Regions from separate parts of the Vibrio rarus genome, predicted to be linked through region 2. Evidence: riboswitches for the same ligand, from Rfam matches in the RefSeq annotation. Region 2 holds a riboswitch; the other holds the start of a gene.
The links. A riboswitch is a leader RNA that binds a small molecule or an ion and turns the genes downstream of it on or off. The one in region 2 is predicted to bind cobalamin.

Region 1 (3,423 bases), on a different replicon from region 2:
TTCGCCTTGTTTTTGAGCATTTTCCTGCGCTATTTCTGATCACTTACTTAGTGTGATTGGTATCGCTATTGGAAGCAAAGTGAGATTGAATAAAAAACCCGACTAGTAAGAGAGTCGGGTTTTGTTTATTGGCTAAGACAGTTTTATTACGCTCAGTATTAGAAGCGGTAATCAATACCTGCGTAGTAGCTACGTTCTGCGCCTTTGAAATACTCATCAGTGCTAAACGAGTTAGTGTCTTTAGCTGTCTCATAATCTTCATCAAGCAAGTTATTTACTTTGAATCTTGCATCTAGATTATCGGTAAAGCTGTATTTTAGTGCCAAGTCTACAGTGATGTAAGCGTCCATCATGTTAGGCGATGCTGCTGAGCTTTCAGGGCGTTCACCCACATAGTTTGCTATCAATGATGTTTGCAGATCTTGCCAATTAGCCGTACCAATCCAAGAGTAATTTTGCTTTGCACGGTCTGCTAACTGAAAGCCCGTTTGTTTGTTTTTTGGATCTTTCCAATCCCCAGAAACGGTGTGGTGTATCAACCAAGTATCGAACTCAATACTGGCTTCTATACCTTTTATCTCTGCTTTATCTATGTTAGTGGGTTGCCAAAGGCCTGATGCGCTTGGAGCCCAAGCAATCATGTCTTTAATGTTGGTTTTATATAAGGAAATATTCCATGAGGACCAAGTTTGAAAACCTTGTAGAGTAAATTCTGTCGATTCAGACGTTTCTGGTTTTAGGTTCGGATTTCCAGATGAATAAGGGTCGGCAGGCCAGTAAAGGTCATTAAATGTCGGAGCTCTATAGGCTGTGCCATGGCTTAATGATGCCGTGACAACATCAAATATATTTACCCCAGCGGCCAAGTTCCAAGTGGTGTTACTGCCATAGGAGCTGTCGTCGTCATTGCGGATGCTCGCTTCGATAATCACAGGGTCTAAGTTCAGTGAACTTGTGGCAAAAATACCTCGGTTATTTCTATCTGCTTTTGCATAGTTAGTGGTATTTGAGCCACCACGGTTAACGTCTTCTTGATAGTAATCAAGACCACCAGTCACATTTAAAAGGGAATTAATTTGATAGGAGTTAATCCAAGACACCGTATTTCGCTGAGCTTCTAACGTTGCCTCTGCGCGAGTCTTAGCCGCATCTCGAGTGCCTTGCGCATCATTGCTGCGACTGATTTGCAGTGAGGACTGAAAAGCATCAAGGGTGAAATTAAGACCACCGGTTACAGAGTAAAAATCTACGGCTGTTTCGTCTTTTGATGTGGAGGTGAGAAACTCGCTGCTACTGTTTTGGTTGTAACCAGAGAAGTTCGCGCTCCAGTTATCAGAAATATCATGTTGTAGGGAGCCAAACACCACTTGAGATTTATAGCCATAATCTTCACCTTTTGGAGATAAGGTGGAGATGGCATAGCCTTTAGAAGCTTCATTATTTACAACAAATGAGCCTCGAGTGCTTTCACTTATTTCTCCAGAACTACGGAAACCTTCAGAATGGTAGTAGTTACTGCCGCCCGTCAATGAGACTTCATGCACGTTATCTTGAGGTACGGTAGTGATGCTGATTACGCCACCTACCGCATCAGCGCCGTACACTGACGCCTTTGGTCCTCGCAGCACTTCAATTTTCTCAATGGCAAATGCTGGTATTAAACCGATTGAACCGCCACCTGATGTTGGCGAGTTGATTCGTACGCCGTCGACAAGAATAAGAGTTTGAGCAGAAGTAGCACCGCGTAAGTAGATACTAGTGGCATTGCCTTTTGTGCCTAATTGTCTCACCTCTACACCCGGTAGTGTCTTGAGGACGTCTAGAGCACTATCGGCTTGAATCGCTTCGATATCTTGACGTTCAATGACACTGATATTGGCTAGAGTGGACGATATTGGCTGTGCAAAACGGTTTGCTGTGACGACCATAGTTTCATCAACGTCTGCTGAATCAACCTGTTGGGCAAGAATGGTTGGCGAGTACAGCGCAAAGATCGCTGTCGCTACAAGTGTTTTTTTCATGTTAAGTCCTAATACGCGTAGTGATAAAGGCGCCTATATTGACGCTCTTTCTTACTGGCAGGTAATCGGACTGATGAGTAGCGTAAAGTTTGCTCTCAAATACCGTTGCGCGTCAGCTTTGGATTCACACCAAATTCCCTTTTAAGTCTGAAACCTCGGGTTTCATGACACCAGCGAAAGGGATTCTATAGTCTGCTACAGAGGGTGTCTAGATATTAAATTTAATTGTTAAATTATTTTAATGTTATTGTTGGGTGCTTGTAATCACAATTCTCTTATTTAGGTTTTCTAATTCTTTGCTTTGCCTTGTGCCGCTATGTAGGATTGTGGGCAAATAAATGGCGGTTTTTATAGAGCTGAGGAAAAGCAATGTTTACGGCATCTAGTGTTTTAAGTTCCGACTTCATTAATCAACCTAAAGACGTTTTATGGTCGAATATTTCTCCTATGTATATGGTAGATGAGTCGAGCTGGTTAAATGAATTGTTAGAATTAGCGACGCCTTCAAAAGCAGAGAAAGAACGCATAAAAAGGCAAACTACGTGGTTAATTGAAGCTATTCGTAAGGATAAGCGGTCAATTCAGATGATAGATGCATTACTGCTAGAATACAGTTTAGATACCCAAGAAGGGATTTTATTGATGTGTTTAGCAGAAGCACTGATGCGAATTCCTGATACTGAAACGGCCGATGCCTTAATAAAAGATAAGCTAACCGTTGCAGATTGGAAGTCCCATTTAAGCCAGTCGGATTCCGTATTTGTTAATGCCTCTACGTGGGGGTTGATGCTGACTGGTAAAGTAGTGGGCATTAACAAAACTGAAACAACCAGTCCGAGTTCTGCTATCTCAACGTTAATGAATAAAATGTCAGAACCGGTGATCCGCAAGGCAATGCATCAGGCTATGAAGGTGATGGGGCATCAGTTTGTGTTAGGGCGCAATATTGTAGAGGCGCAAAAAAACGGCGCGGCATTACGCAAGCAAGGCTTTACTCACTCTTTTGATATGTTGGGTGAGGCGGCATTAACCGCTGACGATGCCGCTAAGTATTTTAATGACTATTTACTGGCGATAGAGTCAGTAGGCAGCAATAACCTGGCTAAGAAAACCGCTACAAAAGCGTGTCATCACCCAGCGCCATCCATTTCCATTAAATTATCTGCTTTACATCCGCGCTATGAAGTGGCTAACCAACAACGTGTGTTAACGGAACTGCATGATACTTTGCTCAAATTACTGTCTAGGGCAATAGCGTTAGATGTGGCTATTACTATTGATGCAGAAGAGGCTGACCGTTTAGAGCTCTCTCTTAAGTTATTTGAAAAAGTGTATAACAATGAACAAGTAAAAGGTTGGGGCAAGTTTGGTTTAGTGATTCAAGCCTACTCGAAACGCTGTT
Region 2 (3,423 bases):
ACCCCCATAAAGTCTCCCGCTTGCACAAACGCCAACCGGCTCAGTGCAGGCCACTGCTCTATAGCGGATTTTTCTGAGCGACTGCCTGTCGTTAATACCACATGCTGTAAACCGTTAGTTTTTGCCACTTGAATGGATTGCCTAACGGAGGCGGCATAAGCGGAAGTAGAAAAAGGCTTCACGGTACCGCGAGTCCCTAAAATTGAAATACCGCCTATAAGCCCGAGCCGCTCACTAATGGTCTCCTTGGCGGCCACTTCCCCTCCGGGGGCTAAGATAGTTAACTCAACACCTCGCACTTCTATCGACGCACCCGTTGACCATGACGGTGTCGATAAATCCAACTCTCGTTGCACCATCTGTATAATATTGGCTCTCGGTACGGGGTTGATGGCAGGCTCACCAACAGGGAGTTCTAAACCTGGCAGTGTCACCGTTGCAATTCCTTGCCCGCCTGTAAGGTGGATCCCCGCGGTAGTGCTCCATTTTGCCCTGCACTGAATTTCTAAGCCGTGGGTACAATCGGGATCATCGCCGCCGTCTTTAACCACACCGGCAAGTATTGAAACCGCATGGTTATCTAGGTGTTTTTCTAGTCGTGCCAATGGAAATGTCACGAGCTCTTTATTAGGCAGACTAATTTCAATCTTAGAGAAAGGGCTATCGGAAATAAGCATTCGCACAGCGGCGCTGGCCGCCGCTGCCGCACAGGCACCGGTTGTGTAACCCCAGCGCAACTCTTTATTGTGTTTCGAACGTTTTAATTTACCCACTGAAACTCCAGCACAATTAATAAAAACATCAAACAGTCAGATCGGCTGAAATTGAAAGACAATGACACTGAGTGATCCCGCTCAGGCTGTTTGATTGTTGGATATTTAGCAGGATCTGACTTACGAATATTTATACAGGTATACTGCATGTTCGCTCACAGTTGCGGGGACAGTTCAGGAATGACACCTGATTCACTTAATACACTAAATATTCATGAAGTCTCTCATAGAGAGCGACAGGTATGATTGATAATTATCAAGATAACTGCGCGCCAGCTTTGCGATAGCTCGATTTAAACACACTCTCCCCTTAAAAGTCACCAATAGCGGAATTGAATAGAAATTCATTGCATATTAATTTCTAGCCACACCTTGTTTAATGAAACAAAAATCTCTCTTTATTGATTTTTATCACTATTCATAAGATTTTTTAAGGCAATATGCTTACCATTCAGGTGTCACATTCATTGAATTGCACTTAAAAGGGAATCAAGTTAAAAGCTTGAGCTGTACCCGCAACTGTATTTGGCGAGTTAGCAGACATGAGTCCACTGGAGATTATCTGGGAAGGCGTTCTGCATATGTTGACCCAAAAGCCAGGATACCTGCCTGAATGGTTCAATGAACTGGGAATATCCAGTTCACCAAAGGCGAGCGGGTTACTCGTGGTTAATGACTCTATTGATGACGAAACCTTTGTTATTTACTCCCGTAAGCCACCATTATGCCTTCGCTCTCTCTTTATGATCTGAGTGATGATTTGATGCAACCTAGCACGTTGTATCGGAACTTACGGATACCTATTATGTTAATTTCAACATTATTGAAAAATAGCCTCACGCTGACTAAAGTGCCACGCAAGATCCTTTTTCTCGGACTGTTGGCCAGCCTACCTCTAACGGCAACAGCGCATTCTTCTAGCAAAACGGCGAAACCCGAAAAATCCGCTATCGTCCTCGCCGCCTTTGGTACCACTTACAACACCGCTATTGGCTCACTGATTGGCATTCAACAACAAGTGCAAAAAGCCTACCCGAACACCCCTGTACGCTTTGCGTTTACCTCAAATATTATTCGTAAAATTTGGCATAAGCGTGCAACGGATAAGCAATATCAACAACAACACCCTGAAGTCCCTAAAAATTTTTATCAGGTACAAAATGTCATGGGGACAATGAACGATTTGCAAAGCGCAGGTTATAAAAACATCGTTGTGCAAACCACCTTACTGTCACATGGTGAAGAGTATATCGACCTTAAAGGAACGGTAAACGCCCTAGCGTCTATTCAAACGGTAAAAGCAAAATGGAAACCTTTTCATAATGTGGCTCTTGGCCGCCCATTAATGGGCACTTGGGGTGCGCAACACCCATACCGTAAAGATCTGCATACTTTAGCGGATGCATTAGCCAGCGATGTGGCGCTTGCCAAGAAAAACAATACCGCTTTAGTGTATATGGGCCACGGCAACCATCATCTTTCTACCGGCCTGTATTACGAGCTTCAAGAAATCTTAAATCAACGTTATCCAGACGTAAAAATCTATATTGGCTTAGTGGAAGGCTATCCTAACTTCGATAGCCTTATGGCGCGTTTAAAACACGACTCCATCAAAAGCGTTATGGTTAAACCGCTGATGGTGGTTGCCGGGGATCATGCCAATAACGATATGGCCGGTGATGAGGATGACTCATGGAAAATGATGCTGACCAAACAAAATATCAAGGTCATCCCTGTGCTAAAAGGCTTAGGACGTAATGATTCGATACAACACATTTACCTGCAGCACCTTAATGATGCGGCTAAAGAAGCGGGTATCGTGCTGAAATAGGCATTTTTCGCTAATCACTTAATCAAAGTAAATAGAGCAGAACAGCATGATTTTACAACAGCATCACTCGACGAAACCCGTTATCGAAGTGCGGTCATTGACCCGACATTTTGCTAAGCGCAAAGCCGTTGATGAGATGAGTTTTTCCATTCAACGCGGCGAAGTGTGTGCCTTTCTTGGCCCCAATGGCGCGGGTAAAACCACCACCATTAAAATGATGACTGGGCTGCTCGAACCTGATTCCGGAACGGTGCTTTATGACAACATAGAGAACCGCTCTAATCGACATGATTTAAGACGTTTGATTGGTGTGGTGCCACAACATAATAATGTGGACAAAGAGCTCAATGCCGTTGAAAACCTCAAAGTTCACGGCTTGCTCTATAAAATGCGTGGCAAGGCTTTGCAAAGGGCCATAGATGAAAGCCTTGAATTTGCAGGCCTAACTGAACACAAACATAAGCCTGCATCCAAGCTATCTGGTGGTATGAAACGCAAACTGGTGATTGCTCGCGCATTAATGCACCAGCCCAAAATCTTATTTTTGGATGAACCAACGGTGGGCTTAGACCCCCTTAGCCGACGAAAAATGTGGGCATTTCTACAAAAAATCAACAAAGAACGTGACTGTACCATTTTCCTAACCACCCATTACATTGAAGAAGCGGAGCGATTATCGGATCGTGTTATCTTCATCGATAGTGGCAAAATCATCACCCAAGGCACCGCCGCTAGCTTGAAACAGCATCTAGGGCCATTCGTTCTTGAAATTGAAAGTGAAGAGGTCCAACACGAGTTTTTCAGTAACAAAGAGCACGC

Region 1: linked by a shared signal. The riboswitch ahead of OCU56_RS16490 (TonB-dependent receptor domain-containing protein) and the one ahead of OCU56_RS05760 (sirohydrochlorin cobaltochelatase) in region 2 are both predicted to bind cobalamin.

What each region holds. Positions count from the first base shown of each region.
Region 1 covers NZ_AP024901.1:779,890-783,312, forward strand. The annotation lists gene OCU56_RS16490 (TonB-dependent receptor domain-containing protein) at 159-2,021, opposite strand; cobalamin riboswitch at 2,061-2,211, opposite strand; gene putA (bifunctional proline dehydrogenase/L-glutamate gamma-semialdehyde dehydrogenase PutA) at 2,391-3,423, shown strand, end outside.
Region 2 covers NZ_AP024900.1:1,210,221-1,213,643, reverse strand. The annotation lists gene OCU56_RS05765 (cobalt-precorrin-5B (C(1))-methyltransferase) at 1-773, opposite strand, end outside; cobalamin riboswitch at 864-997, opposite strand; cobalamin riboswitch at 1,210-1,400, shown strand; gene OCU56_RS05760 (sirohydrochlorin cobaltochelatase) at 1,579-2,604, shown strand; gene OCU56_RS05755 (ABC transporter ATP-binding protein) at 2,651-3,423, shown strand, end outside.